4 regions of the Micromonospora sp. DT41 genome follow, and region 1 is predicted to be linked to each of the others. Evidence: riboswitches for the same ligand, from Rfam matches in the RefSeq annotation. Region 1 holds a riboswitch; each other region holds the start of a gene.
What was found. A riboswitch is a leader RNA that binds a small molecule or an ion and turns the genes downstream of it on or off. The one in region 1 is predicted to bind cyclic di-AMP.

Region 1 (3,306 bases):
GAGTACGACGGGGTGGTGCTCGTCGCGCCGAGTGAGATCCGGGCGGATCCGGGTGCGGGTGTACGCACGCTCTACGTCGCGCTGTCCCGGGCCACCCAGCGACTGACCACCATCGACCCGATCGGCTGAATCCGTGTTGGCGGGGCCGAGGGTCCACCAGCGCCCTACAGTTGCATACATAGCGATGTGAACATACATTTGACCCCGTCCCGGCCGGCACAGGAAGGTGGGTTTCGTGGGCTCAGGTCATGACCACCACCACGCGTCGGTCAGCAACGCCGCACAGCAGCACCGGGGCCGGCTCTGGGTAGCGTTCGGGCTGCTCGCCACCCTGATGGTGGTCGAGGCGGTGGCCGCACTGCACACCGGCTCGCTGGCCCTGCTCTCCGACGCCGGGCACATGTTCACCGACGTACTCGGCATCGGGATGGCCCTCGCCGCGATCACCGCAACCCAACGGGCCGCCCGCGACCCGCAGCGCACCTTCGGGCTCTACCGCCTCGAGGTGCTCGCCGCCCTCGCCAACGCCGTCCTGCTCTCCGGCGTCGCGATCTACGTGGTGATCGAGGCGATCGGCCGGTTCGGCGACCCGCACGAGGTGGTGGTCGGCCCGATGCTCGTGGTCGCCGTGCTCGGCCTGCTCGCGAACGTGATCGCGTTCGCCCTGCTCCGCACCGGCGCCCGGGACAGCATCAACCTCCAGGGCGCCTACCTGGAGGTGCTCGGCGACCTGCTCGGCTCGGTCGGCGTGATCGGCGCGGCACTGCTCATCGCGGTCACCGACTGGTGGTGGGCCGACCCACTGGTAGCGGTCGCCATCGGCGTGTTCATCCTGCCGCGCACCTGGCGGCTCGGCCGCGCCGCGGTCCGCATCCTCGTGCAGGCCGCTCCGGAACACCTCCAGGTCACCGCCGTGCACGACCGGCTCGCCGCCGTACCCGGCGTGGTCGAGGTGCACGACCTGCACGTCTGGACGCTCACCTCGGGCATGGAGGTGGCCTCCGCACACCTGACGATGGCGCCCGACGCGGAGGTCGGCACCGTGCTCACGGCGGCGCGCACCGCCCTGCAGGAGGACTTCCGGATCGAGCACGCCACGCTCCAGATCGAGCCCGGTGCGGCCCCGGGGGCCTGCGGTGCCGTCACTTGGTGAGCGGGTTGTCAGCTTTTATACCTTTTGTCGGTGTTTTGGGTAGCGCTTCGCGCACCGTCAGTCACAATCGCTGCACCAGCCCCATGAGCACCGGTAGGCTGGCTCCCGGCCACCACCCGGCGGCGCCCTCCCGGCGCCGGTGGCGGCCGCCGCCTAATCACCCGAGAGGGCGAACCGGGGAACCATGTTCCTGGGGTGCATCCGCGTCAGCGGTAGGGATCTTCCGTCCCGAACCCGTCAGCTAACCCGGTCGGCGGCTGACGGAAGGACATGCGCAGTGGCACCAGCACGACCCCCCGCCGCCCGATTGGCGGCGCTGATCGTCATGATGTTCACCCTCGGCGTCGCCATCCCCGCCGGCGCCGCCTCGGCCGCTCCCCCGGCCACCCAACGGGCCGCGGCACCCGACAACGACGAAGAGGGTGGCACCCCCGCCCTGCGCGCCGCACTCGACGCGGCCAGCAAGGGCTACCTGGACGCGAAGCGCGCCCTGGACACCTCGATCCAGCGGCAGCAGCAACTCGCCGCCAAGCTCAAGACCACCGAAGCCGAGATGGACGAACGCAGCGGCAAGGTCGGCGAGATCGCCGGCGTCGCGTACCGCACCGGCCGGCTCAGCACCGTCTCGGCGCTGCTCAACACCAACAGCCCCGAGGGCTTCATGGACCGCGCCGCCGCGCTGGACGTGGTCGCCGCCAACGAGGACCGGGTGCTGCGCGACCTCATCGCCACGAAGGACGAGGCCAACCGCACCCGCGTCGCCCTCGACGGCGAGATCCGCGAGCAGCGCAAGCAGGTCGAGGTGATGGCCAAGCGCAAGGAGCAGGCCGAACGCGCCCTGGCCGTTGCCAACACCAGGCAGCAGACCACCGCCTCCGACTCCGGCTCCAACCGGGGCACCTCCACCGCCAACGCCAAGCCCGCGCCGCGCAACTCCGACGGCTCCTGGCCGTCCGAGTCCTGCAGCGTCAACGACCCGACCCCGGCCAACGGCTGCATCACCCCACGCACCCTGCACGCCCTCAACCAGGCCAAGGCCGCGGGCTTCACAAGGTACGTCTCCTGCCACCGCTCCGGCGGCTCCGGCGAGCACCCCAAGGGTCGCGCCTGCGACTTCGCCGCGCAGAAGAACGGCTTCGGCGGGGACGCCACCGGCGGCGACAAGACGTACGGCAACAACCTGGCCGCGTACTTCATCCGCAACGCCGACCGGCTCGCCGTGCTGTACGTGATCTGGTACAGGCAGATCTGGCTGCCCAGCAGCGGGTGGAAGTCGTACAGCGGGGCGAACGGCGACCCGTCCAGCGACCACACCAACCACGTACACCTGTCCGTGTACTAGCCCGACCCGACCCGGCCGGCGCTCCCCCACGCGGGGACGCCGGCCGGTGTACGTCTGCGCGACCGCACTCGAACCAGGATGTAGTGGCCTCCCAACGGCCCGACACCACGACATCCTGGATCGAGCACGATCATGACAAGGTCCGCGCGCCAAGCGGCGGCTGGTCAGGTCGACGGTGGGGGGTTGTCGCTGCGGTCCAGGGCCGCTCCCAGCCGGGCCGCCAGGGCCAGGTGGGCGACTCGGGCCTGGCTGAAGGCGTACCGGAAGAGGGGTTTCGGTGCCCGCAGGGTGATCTCGACGTCGATCCGGACCAGGCCGTCGGGCTCGGCGCGTAGGCGTGTGTGGTTACGCACCGTGGTGGCCGGCCACTGGCGTGCGACAGTGACGATCTCGTCGTCGTCGAGGGTCAGCACGTCCGCGTGATAGGTGGTTCGGAAGCGGAGCGGGCCGGCGACCAGACGGTCGTTGATCGTGTAGCTGGCCACGGCTCCGGGCCGGGGCGGGACTCGCCGCACCCGGATGATCAGTGGGTGCAGCTCGCCCTGGCGGCTCAGGTCGCCAAGCAGGGCCGCCGCGTCGGCGAGCGAACAGCGGGCCTGCACGGTGTAGCTGAACGTGTCGCTGCTGAGCACGCCGTCTCCCGCCGTCGATGGGTCGCACGATCGTCCCGTACACCGGTGGGGCTGGCAACGTCCGGACGGACACCGGCCGTTGCCCGGGCATTGGCGACGCGTTATCACTACCGTCAGCTGTTGAGGTATCACCGGTCGTGATGAAGGGCGGACGCATGAACGGGGATGACCGGTGAGCG
Region 2 (3,306 bases), on a different contig from region 1:
ATCGGGTGGTCCGGCGGGATCAGGCCGGTCAGCCCGGCGATCCGCAGGTAGCGACGGGCCGCCTCGGCCCGGCTGGCGAACCAGCTGACCGGGCGGGCCGCGACGTCGGCGGCGCGGGTCAGCTCGTCCGGCGTCCAGACGGCCTTGATGCCGAGCCCCACCACGGCGTCCACTGGCGTTCCGGCGGCGCAGGCGGCCAGCGCCAGGCCGACCACACCACCCAGCGAGTGCCCGAGCACCACGATGCGGTCGCCGGGCGCCAGGGCCTGGGCGATCCGCTTGGCGAAACCCTCGAAGGAGTACGTCGGAAGTGGCTCCGACCAGCCGTGGCCGGCGAGGTCGGGCGCCAGCCACCTGCCGGGCCAGTGCTGCTCCAGCAGCGGCGCCCAGGGCAGCCAGACGTCACCGGTCGCCCCCATGCCGTGCAGCAGAAGCAGGACCGGCCTACGGTCGGCGTGACCACCCGATTCATCCACCACGGCCGCAGTCTCCCACGGCGTACCGGCTCGCAGCGAGATCCGTCGCGGTCCTGACCCGGCGTCGACGAAGACGCCGCGGGCGCCGGCCCCTCGTGGGAGACGGCGCCCGCGGCGTCTGGTGGGGTCTCACGCCTGGTCAGGCGGAGTAGCCCCGGGTAGCGATCCAGTTGGCCAGGTTGATCGTGGTCATCCAGTACTCGCCGTAGGCCGCGTTCGCCGAGTCGGCGATCCGCACGGTACGGCCGTTGTCCTTGTAGCCCACCACTGCGACGTAGTGCCCGCCGCCGAAGGAGTGCCAGCCGCCGTTCGTGTCGACGGCGTCCCCGGCCACGTTGGCCACCACGCCACGGCCGTCGGTGATCGCGGCGACGACGTCAGCCTGGAGACGGTCCATCTGGGCCGGGCTTGGCGAGCCGGCGAACATCCGGGTCCGGTACGGGGAGCCCTTCACCTCGGCGTTGAGCACCCGGGTGGTGTCCAGGGCCGAGTTGGTGCCCATCTCGGTGGTGCCCAGCTCGGCGCCCAACTGGTCCTGGGTGCGGTTGATGCCGGCGGCGCTGAGAGCGTTGCGGACGGCCGCCGGGCCGCAGTTGTAGTACGTGTTCTGCGCCTGGTAGCGGAAGTCGAGCACCTTTGTCGCGGGCGGCTTCGGCGCCGCCTTCCTGGCGGTCAGGTCCGGGTCGCTGCTGGCCTTGGCGGCCGGCGACGCGGCGCTTGCGGAGGGGGCGGCGGCGCTCGGGCTGGCGCTGGTCGGGGCGGCGCTGGCCGAGGGGTCCGCGACCCGGGCGTCGCCGCGGGAGGCGGCGGTGTCGCTGCGCATCTCGGCGACGGTCGAGGCGGTGTGCTGGCCGACGGGGGCCTCATCGGCGCCGGCCACCAGGGCGCCGGTGGTGGTCGCGATGGCGAGGGCCGCGGCGGAGGCGACGGCGATCTGGTACGGGCGTTCGGTGGCGAGGCGGCGCAGCTGACGCTGCAGGGTGTGCTTCACGGGTCCTCCACGGTTCAGGGGGAGAGCGGCACACCGGGGGCAGCCGGTATCCGGGCACGCGCCAGCGCGCGGACCGTGGTCCGCGGATGGTGGAGCCGCTCAGGGGAACGCCCGGCGTGGCCGGGCGGAAAGTGCGGTGACCCTGGGGGTCAGCTCACCGCCACGAGGCGGACAAGCGTGGGTACCGCGACGCCGTGAAGGCGGAGGAATAGCCGAGGGGTATGCGGGTGCTGCATGGGGATGGAACTCCTTCCGACACCGCCTACCGGGTTAGCTGACGGATTCGGGCGGGAAGATCGCCCTACCGCGGGCCGTGGCTCGCGGATTCACCCCGGACGTACTTGTGGGTCCCCGGTTCGTTGATCACGATTGAGCGGGTCAGCGCGGCGTCGCCATTCGCGATCGGTTACCGCACCGGACGGGATGACCCTACTGGCCCTCCTGAGCCCTGCCAAGCCTCGCTCACCTGCGTAAACCTTGAACGCGGCGACAATTTCTGGGCGTATTGCCGCTGACGTGACTCGATGGGACGAGCGGTTACGGAGGCACCGTAGGTCGACAAGCGGACAGGCCGTCGACAATGCCGCCGGATCTGCGGGAACAATCCGGCCGAACGCGTCAGCCGCCCGATTTCCCGCGCGTGTGACCGGGCTCACCGAATAATCGGGGCGTTTCAGCCCACCCGCGCCGGGCGCCACCGCGCCGCCGCCGGCAGAACCGCGACACGGACGGTGCGGCGGGCTGCCACCCGCGTCGGCCGCAACCGGGCCACCGCCGCGTAGGCCTCCTCGGCCAGGGCACGCGCAGCGGACGCCGCCAGCTCGGCGTCGCGCCAGGCCGCCCGTTCCCGCCCGGCGGCAGCCTCGTAGTCGGCCCGCCGCGTCTCCCGGACCGCCCGGCTGAGCAGCACCTCCTGCTCCACCGGGTGCCGACGCGGATCCCAGCCGTGCCGCTGGCCGAACACGTCGCCGAGCTGCCGCATGGTCAGGTCCCCCCGCCAGTACGCGGCCATCGCCGCCCGGTGCAGGTAACGCTCCCGGGTGGCGTACTCGGCGGGGGTGCGCGGGGTTCGCGGGGTGGGCAGCGCTCCGGCACCGGCGAAGCGTCGGGCCGCGGCGTCCGCCTCGTCGTACCGCACCCAGATCTGCTCCACCTGCTCCTGAGCGGTCAGCCAGTCCGCACGCCGCCGTCGGGCGGTCTGCGCCGCGCGGGCCGCGGCGACGGCCACCTCCTCGGCGTACCGGCGCAGGTCGGCGGCCTCGGCGGCGGCGGCCTCACGAGCGGTGGGCGGCGGCTCGACGGCCGCCCTGTCCCGTTCGGCGGCCGTCGAGTCCCGCTCCGGACGGGCCACCAGGACGGCGAGCACTGTCAGTGTCAGCAGGAGCAGGGCCGACCAGATGGCGGCGGCCTGCGGCACCTCGGTCAGGAACTCGTAGAAGACGACGGTCTCCATGGTCGGCACCTCGGCGGGAGAGCATTGCGATGGGAAGCCGCACGCGTTCGGTCCGACGCTACCGCCGGCACGAACCGGGCGCATCGGGCGCCGGGCGTGTCGACGCACGCCGCGCCGGACCGCGTCTGACCAGGTTGGACCCGTCAGCGCGAGTCGGCGTACGTCGATCGGTCGTCGGGCTTTTCGCCCCCGGCTTCGGTGGCCGCGGTCCGTTGCCGGGGGACGGCCGGCGGACGGGCCGGGCGGCGCGGTGCCAGTCGGCGCATCAGCGGAGTCTCGACGTAGCGGTGCAGCAACCCGGCCAGGACCAGGCTGACCACAAGGAACCCGAGCACCACAGCCGGGCCGCGCCAGCCTTGGAAGCCCGTCCCCCAGTCCCCGCTCCA
Region 3 (3,306 bases), on a different contig from region 1:
CGGGCCGGTCGACGTGCGGGTTGAGCAGGCCAAATGCGTGGAGACGAGGTGCGGGGATGAGCCGTTCCGTAATGCCCGGCGGGCAGCCGGGGCCGCAGCGGGCCACCGATCAGGCACCGGCGCTCACCGAGCCGTCGCGGGCGTACGCCGAACTGGCCGACGGCAACCGGCGCTTCGTCAGCGGCGCTCCACGCCACCCCAACCAGGGCGCCGAACACCGCGCCGCGGTGGCCGACGGGCAGCACCCGTTCGCGGTGATCGTCGGCTGTTCCGACTCCCGGTTGGCCGCCGAGATCATCTTCGATCGGGGCCTGGGTGACCTCTTCGTGGTCCGTACGGCCGGGCACATCGTGGGTCCGGAGGTGCTGGGCAGCGTGGAGTACGCGGTGACAGTGCTCGGCACCCCGCTGGTGGTGGTGCTCGGTCACGACTCCTGCGGTGCCGTGCAGGCGGCCCGTGAGGCCGCCGCCACCGGCACGGCACCCGTGGGGCACCTGCGCGCGGTGGTCGACGCGGTGCTGCCCAGCCTGCGGCGCGCCACGGCCGAGGGTGTGGACGACATCGACGGCATCGTCGACATCCACATCGCGCAGACTGTCGAGACGCTGCTCGGGCAGTCGCCGGTACTGGCCGAGGCTGTGGAGCAGGGCCGGTGCGCGGTGGTGGGGATGTCGTACCGTCTCGCCATCGGTGGGGTGCGTCCGGTGACCGCCGTGCCGGTCGGCGCCGCGACCCTCGACGTGCCGAGCATCGACGTGCCGAGCGTCCCGGACGGCCCGGCCGCGACCGCCGCCGCCTGACAACTGGACCGCCGACCCGCCACGTGCGACGAGGGCCGCCCCGCGTGGTGCGGGGCGGCCCTCGTCTGCGGTACGTGCCGTCAGAGCAGTGACATGTGGACGTGGTCGGTGTGGTTCGACGGTCCGCTGTACGAGCTCCACCCGGTCGCCGGGAACCAGATCTGCCGGTTCCAGATCACGTAGTAGATGCCGAGCCGGTCGGCGTTGCGGATGAGGAACGCTGCGACGTTGTTGCCGTACTTGCGGGTGTCCTCGTTGTGCCACGGGGAGAAGCCGCTCTTCTGCAGCGACCAGTCGCAGGCGCGGCCCTTCGGGTGCTCCCACGGCCCGCCGGGGCGGTAGCAGCCGACGAACCGGGTGAAGCCGGCCCGCCTGACCTCCTTGTAGGCGTGCAGGGTGCGAGGTGTGACGCAGCCGGAGGTGGTCGGGTCGTCCTCGCTGCACGACTGCGGCTTCCAGTCGCCGTCGGCGGTGCGACCCGGGCCGATCTTCGCGACCGGCGAGGTGGCGTCCACGAGACCGCCTGTGAAGCCCTTGCCGCCGACGAGGGAGAGCGCCTTGTCCGCCTCGCTCTTGCGCTTGGCCATCAGGGCGGTCTGCTTCTGCTGCTCGCGGACCTCCGTGTCGAGGGCCAGCTTGGCCTGCTCGGCGCGGATCTTCACCGCGTTGACCTCGGCGAGCTTCTTCTCGTTGATCATGTTGAGCTCGTCGAGGGCCGCGGCCCGCTTGACGAAGGTGTCGGGAGCGTTGCTGTCAAGCAGCATCGCCATCGCGCCGACGCGGCCGGTGCGGTACGACTGGGCGGCGATCTGCGCGACCTGTGGTGCCAACGCGTCCAGGTCGGCCTTGGCACGCTCGACCTCGATCGCCAACTCCAGCTGCCGCTTCTTGGACTTGTCCAGCTTGGACTTGGCGGCGGAGTAGTCGCGGTTGGCCTGCTCGATGACGTCGTTGAGCAGCTTCGGCTCGCCGTCCTCCTCGTGCCCGGACGGTGTGGGGGTCGTCGGGGCGGCGTGGGCCGGTACGGGCCCGGCGAGCACGGTCAGTGCGGCGATCACGGCCACCACAGGTGTCAACCAGCGGCGTAGGGGTGCCGTCACAATGTTCCCTTCCGTCGACCGCCGACCGGGTTAGCTGACGGGTTCGGGGCGGAAGTGGCCCCTACCGCTTGCGCGGATTCACCCCAGGTACCTGGGTCCCCGGCTCGCCGGTTGGCGATTGGGCGGTGGCACCGCAGGCGCCGCTTCGCGCCTTCATCGGTAACCGGCAGCGAGGTTACCCGAGAGTCGGCCGGGTGAGCTACGCCTGGATGCCCACCAAAAGCGTCATATCGCCATGGCGTTGAGTGACCAGTGCTGCGGTCGTCAGGGCGGGGGCCCGATCTGGTCACGCTGAGGAGTGTCACCATGCCGTCTTCGTGCTCCTGTCCGGCTCTGGCCACTGGTCGGTGGCGGTGGATGGGGGTGGGGTGTGCTCGGGGTCGGGCCGGCCCGCGCGTGGACGGCTGAGGGCAGCCAGTACGTCGGCTCGCTCCGGTCGCGGCCGGGGCGCGTCGCCGGCCGGTGTCGAGCCGGCGGCGGTCACCAGAGCGGCCAGCCCTGTGGTCAGCGGTACGGCGGCGATCAGGCCGAGTGTGGCGACCGCACTGCGGACGATCTCCTGTGCCAGGAACTCGCTTGTCAGGATCTGCGTGATGGGTCGTGTGTCGGCGGTGAGCAGGAGCAGCAGCGGCAGCGAGGCGCCCGCGTACGCCAGGACGATTGTGTTGACCGTGGAGGCGATGTGGGCGCGGCCGACCCGCGTGGCCGCCCGGTAGAGCTGCAATCGACTCAGCCCCGGGTTGGCGTTCGCCAACTCGGTGACGGTGGCCGCCTGGGTGACAGTCACGTCGTCGAGCACGCCGAGTGAGCCGATGATGATTCCGGCGAGCAGCAGGCCGTGCAGGTCCACGTCGGCCTGGAACATCGACAGTGTGGTGGCGTCCTCGCTGCCGAAGCCGGTCAGGTGGGTGGCGGCCGTGGCGACGGTGGCGAGCACTCCGGTGAGGATCAGGCTGCCCAGGGTGCCGAGGACCGCTACCGAGGTCTGTGCGGTGACCCCGTGGGTCAGATAGAGCACCACGAACATGATGAGCGCGGCGCCGACCACAGCCACCAGCAGCGGTGACCTGCCGGCGGCGATGCCCGGCAGCACGAAGGTGAGCAGGATGGCGAAGCTTGCCGCCAGCCCCGCCAGCGCGGCCAGGCCCCGCCACCGGCCGAACGCGACGATCGCCGCGGCGAAGACCACAGCCAGCCACAGCAGCGGCGTTCCGCGCTGGTGCTCGGCGATGTTCCAACTGCTGACGGCGGGATCGGTCGGGTCGGTCAGCTCGACCATTATGACGTCGTCGCCGACCTCGACCCGGGGTGCGCCCGGCCCGGCGGGGATCGGGGTCTGCACCTGCTGGCCGGCGCTCGGCCCGTCCTCGACGCGTACGTCCACCGTGCCGCACGGTCCGGCCGAC
Region 4 (3,306 bases), on a different contig from region 1:
GCTGGTCCCCACCTACCTACGCTTCGTCAAGGGCGTGGTCGACGCCCACGACCTGTCGCTGAACATCTCCCGCGAGATCCTCCAGCAGGACCGCCAGATCCAGATCGTCCGCCGCCGCCTGGTGAAGAAGGTCCTCGCCGCTGTCAAGGACCTCAAGGCCAACCACGCCGAGCGCTACCAGACCTTCTGGAAGGAGTTCGGCACTGTCGTCAAGGAAGGGCTCATCGACGACACCGACAACCGCGACACCCTGCTGGAGATCCTGTCGCTGGCCTCCACCCACGACCCGGCCGAGCTCACCGACCTGGCCGGCTACGTCTCCCGGATGAAGGACGGCCAGAGCGACATCTGGTACGCCACCGGCGACTCCCGGGCCACCATCGAGAACTCCCCGCACCTGGAGGCGTTCCGGGCCAAGGGCCACGAGGTGCTGCTGCTCACCGACCCTGTCGACGAGGTGTGGGTGGAGCGGGTCGGCACGTACGACGGTCGGCCGCTGCGCTCGATCGCCAAGGGCGAGGTCGACCTCGACACCGACGAGGAGAAGCAGCAGGCCGAAGCCGAGCGCGAGCAGCAGCGGCAGGAGTTCGCGGCGCTCGTGGACTGGCTGGGCACGACACTTTCCGACAGCGTCCGGGAGGTCCGCCTGTCGTCGCGGCTCACCACCTCACCGGCCTGTGTGGTGGGTGACGCGCACGACCTCACGCCGACACTGGAGAAGATGTACCGGGCGATGGGGCACGAGATCCCGTCGACGAAGCGCATCCTGGAGATCAATCCCGGTCATCCTCTGGTAGCCGCTCTGCGCAAGGCTCACGAGCAGGGCGATTCCGCCGAGACCCTCACCGAAACCGCCGAGCTGCTGTACGGCCTCGCGGTACTCGCCGAGGGTGGCGACCTGGCCGACCCGGCCCGCTTCACCCGTACGCTCGCCGACCGGCTCGCCCGCACTCTGTAGGGAGGTGCCCCGGCCGGTGGTGACCCGCGTTGTCGGGCTCCACCGGCCGGGGAACGGCCGACCTGATCGGAAGCGGTCCATCATGGTCGCTGCACAGCTGAACGCCGCCCGCAACCGCTGAGCGCGCCGCTCAGCGTGCCCCGGTGAAGAACTTCACAGGGGTTGGGCGATCGATGCCGGCCGTGCCTAACGTCGGTCGGGTCCGCCACTGCGGACGCCACGACCGGTAACGCCAAATCCTGCCCCCGGTCGTCGGAACCCAGTCACCCGGGCAGGAGCGGGGGACCCAAACGTTCCTCGGTGCATCGTCACCTCGGGGTGAAGCCGCCACCGTGCGGCCGGGCTCCTCGGCCCGAACCCGACAGCTCACCTCGCCGGCGTGGAGGAAGCACACTCATGACGTCTGTCTACACCCCCCGTCATCGACGGGTCAGCACCCGCCGCATCGCCGTCGGCACCCTGGCCGTCGGCGCGGTCACCGGCGCCGTGGCGCTCTTCGGCCCGGCCGCACCTGCCCAGGCGGCCGTCAACTGGGACGCCATCGCCAAGTGCGAGTCCGGTGGCAACTGGAAGATCAACACCGGCAACGGCTACTACGGCGGGTTGCAGTTCTCGCAGAGCACCTGGGCCGGCTACGGCGGCAAGAAGTACGCCGCCCGCGCCGACCTGGCCAGCCGCGGCGAGCAGATCGCCATCGCCGAGAAGGTGCTCAAGGGGCAGGGCATCGGCGCGTGGCCGACCTGCGGCAAGAAGGCCGGTGCGTCGGGCGGCTCCGCCACCAAGTCCTCGACGAAGCCCACCACGAAGTCGAAGTCCACCGCCAAGTCGAAGTCCACTCCGAAGGCCGACAAGCCCGCCCAGCGGTCGTCGCGCGGTGAGCAGCCGGCGACCCGCAGCAACAAGCGCACCGCCCCCGCCGCCAGCGGCGACACCTACGTGGTGAAGTCCGGCGACACCCTGTCGGAGATCGCCCAGAGCCACCAGCAGGACGGCGGCTGGCAGGCCCTCTACGAGCGCAACCGGCAGGTCGTCGGCTCGGACCCGGGCCTGATCTTCCCCGGGCAGCGGCTCAGCCTCTGACGTACGACCCAGCGGGCGCCCGATCGGATTCCGGTCGGGCGCCCGCTGGCGTGTCGCTGTCGTGGCGGAGGCGTCAGGCTGCCGAAGCCCGCGACGCCGATACCGCTTCGCCGGACCGGGTTCGCCGCGGGTGGAAGGACTCCTGGGTGGACCAGTTGTCAGGTGTCTCGTCACGGCCGTCCCACTGCTGGGCGGCCGTCGGCGGTGTCTCGGCCCCGCCTCGAGCCAGCCGCAGCGACTGTTCAGCGTTGCCGCGTGCCGCGCATGGGTACGGTTCCCCGGCGCAGAGCAGGTTGCCGCAGACGCCGTCCTCGGTCGGCTCGTGGGCGTCGAGCACGTCGAGCGCCAGCTGCCACAGCAGCGGGTCGGTCACGTCGTGCGGACGCTCGGCACGCCGGCTCGCGCGGTTGCTGCTGTCGTCGGACATGGTGGTCCCCCCTCAGGCTGATCGTCACAACGTCTCCGATCATGCCGCCGCTAAACCCTCCAGCAGCTGTGATATCCGCCGCCACCAGGGAGATCAGTCCGGCAGAAGGGGCATTTCGACGCCCGGATCCCGGCCTAGCAGCACCGCGCGGGTCACGGCAGTCGACCCGAACCGGTCCCGAACCGCGTCCACGGCGGCGTCCAGGTTGGCCCCGGGGACGGCGTCGAACGGCAACTCCGGTTGCACAGGGTTGTCGTCGAGGTTGCCCACCGACACGCCGATCAGCGTGATGCCCCGCCTGTCGATCTCCGGCAGTGCCGCGCGCAGCAGCGCCCGCGCGGCAGCGAGCAGGGGCGTGGTGTCAGCTGTCGCCTTGCGCACTGTGTGCGAGCGGGTCGCCCGGGTGTAGTCGCCGAAGCGCAGCCGCAGCAGCACAGTGCGCCCGGACCGTCCGGCCGCCCGCATCCGCCTGGTGACCCTGTCGACAAGGCCCCCCAGAATGCCGTCCAACTCGGTGGCCGGATGCGGGGCGCGACTCAGCGCGTGCTGCGCGCCCATCGAGCCGCGCCGCCGGCCGACCTGCACCGCCCGCGGGTCACGGTTGTGCGCCAGGGCGTGCAGGTGCCGGCCGGTGCCCGCGCCGAGCAGGGACACCAACGCCGCCTCGCCGAGTCGGGCGACCTCCCCGACGGTACGGATCCGGCGCTCCCGCAACTTCGCGGCCGTGACCGGGCCGACGCCCCAGAGTCGCTCCACCGGCAGCGGGTGCAGGAACGCCATCTCGGCATCCGGCGCGACGACAAGCAGCCCGTCCGGCTTCGCCACCCCGCTGGCCACCTTC

Region 2: another riboswitch for cyclic di-AMP. It lies ahead of ACLQ23_RS08855 (C39 family peptidase); the one in region 1 lies ahead of ACLQ23_RS23325 (coiled-coil domain-containing protein).
Region 3: another riboswitch for cyclic di-AMP. It lies ahead of ACLQ23_RS03310 (coiled-coil domain-containing protein); the one in region 1 lies ahead of ACLQ23_RS23325 (coiled-coil domain-containing protein).
Region 4: another riboswitch for cyclic di-AMP. It lies ahead of ACLQ23_RS04110 (transglycosylase family protein); the one in region 1 lies ahead of ACLQ23_RS23325 (coiled-coil domain-containing protein).

The regions. Positions count from the first base shown of each region.
Region 1 covers NZ_JBNCKU010000013.1:38,160-41,465, forward strand. Annotated here, with positions in the region: gene ACLQ23_RS23315 (HelD family protein) at 1-129, shown strand, start outside; gene ACLQ23_RS23320 (cation diffusion facilitator family transporter) at 236-1,153, shown strand; cyclic di-AMP (ydaO/yuaA leader) riboswitch at 1,294-1,425, shown strand; gene ACLQ23_RS23325 (coiled-coil domain-containing protein) at 1,431-2,495, shown strand; gene ACLQ23_RS23330 (SRPBCC family protein) at 2,660-3,127, opposite strand.
Region 2 covers NZ_JBNCKU010000004.1:67,673-70,978, forward strand. Annotated here, with positions in the region: gene ACLQ23_RS08850 (alpha/beta fold hydrolase) at 1-479, opposite strand, end outside; gene ACLQ23_RS08855 (C39 family peptidase) at 616-1,467, opposite strand; cyclic di-AMP (ydaO/yuaA leader) riboswitch at 1,712-1,853, opposite strand; gene ACLQ23_RS08860 (hypothetical protein) at 2,141-2,920, opposite strand; gene ACLQ23_RS08865 (acyltransferase family protein) at 3,064-3,306, opposite strand, start outside.
Region 3 covers NZ_JBNCKU010000001.1:708,022-711,327, reverse strand. Annotated here, with positions in the region: gene ACLQ23_RS03315 (carbonic anhydrase) at 57-800, shown strand; gene ACLQ23_RS03310 (coiled-coil domain-containing protein) at 881-1,900, opposite strand; cyclic di-AMP (ydaO/yuaA leader) riboswitch at 1,905-2,035, opposite strand; gene ACLQ23_RS03305 (YibE/F family protein) at 2,202-3,306, opposite strand, start outside.
Region 4 covers NZ_JBNCKU010000002.1:51,474-54,779, forward strand. Annotated here, with positions in the region: gene htpG (molecular chaperone HtpG) at 1-958, shown strand, start outside; cyclic di-AMP (ydaO/yuaA leader) riboswitch at 1,179-1,352, shown strand; gene ACLQ23_RS04110 (transglycosylase family protein) at 1,355-2,038, shown strand; gene ACLQ23_RS04115 (hypothetical protein) at 2,112-2,465, opposite strand; gene dinB (DNA polymerase IV) at 2,559-3,306, opposite strand, start outside.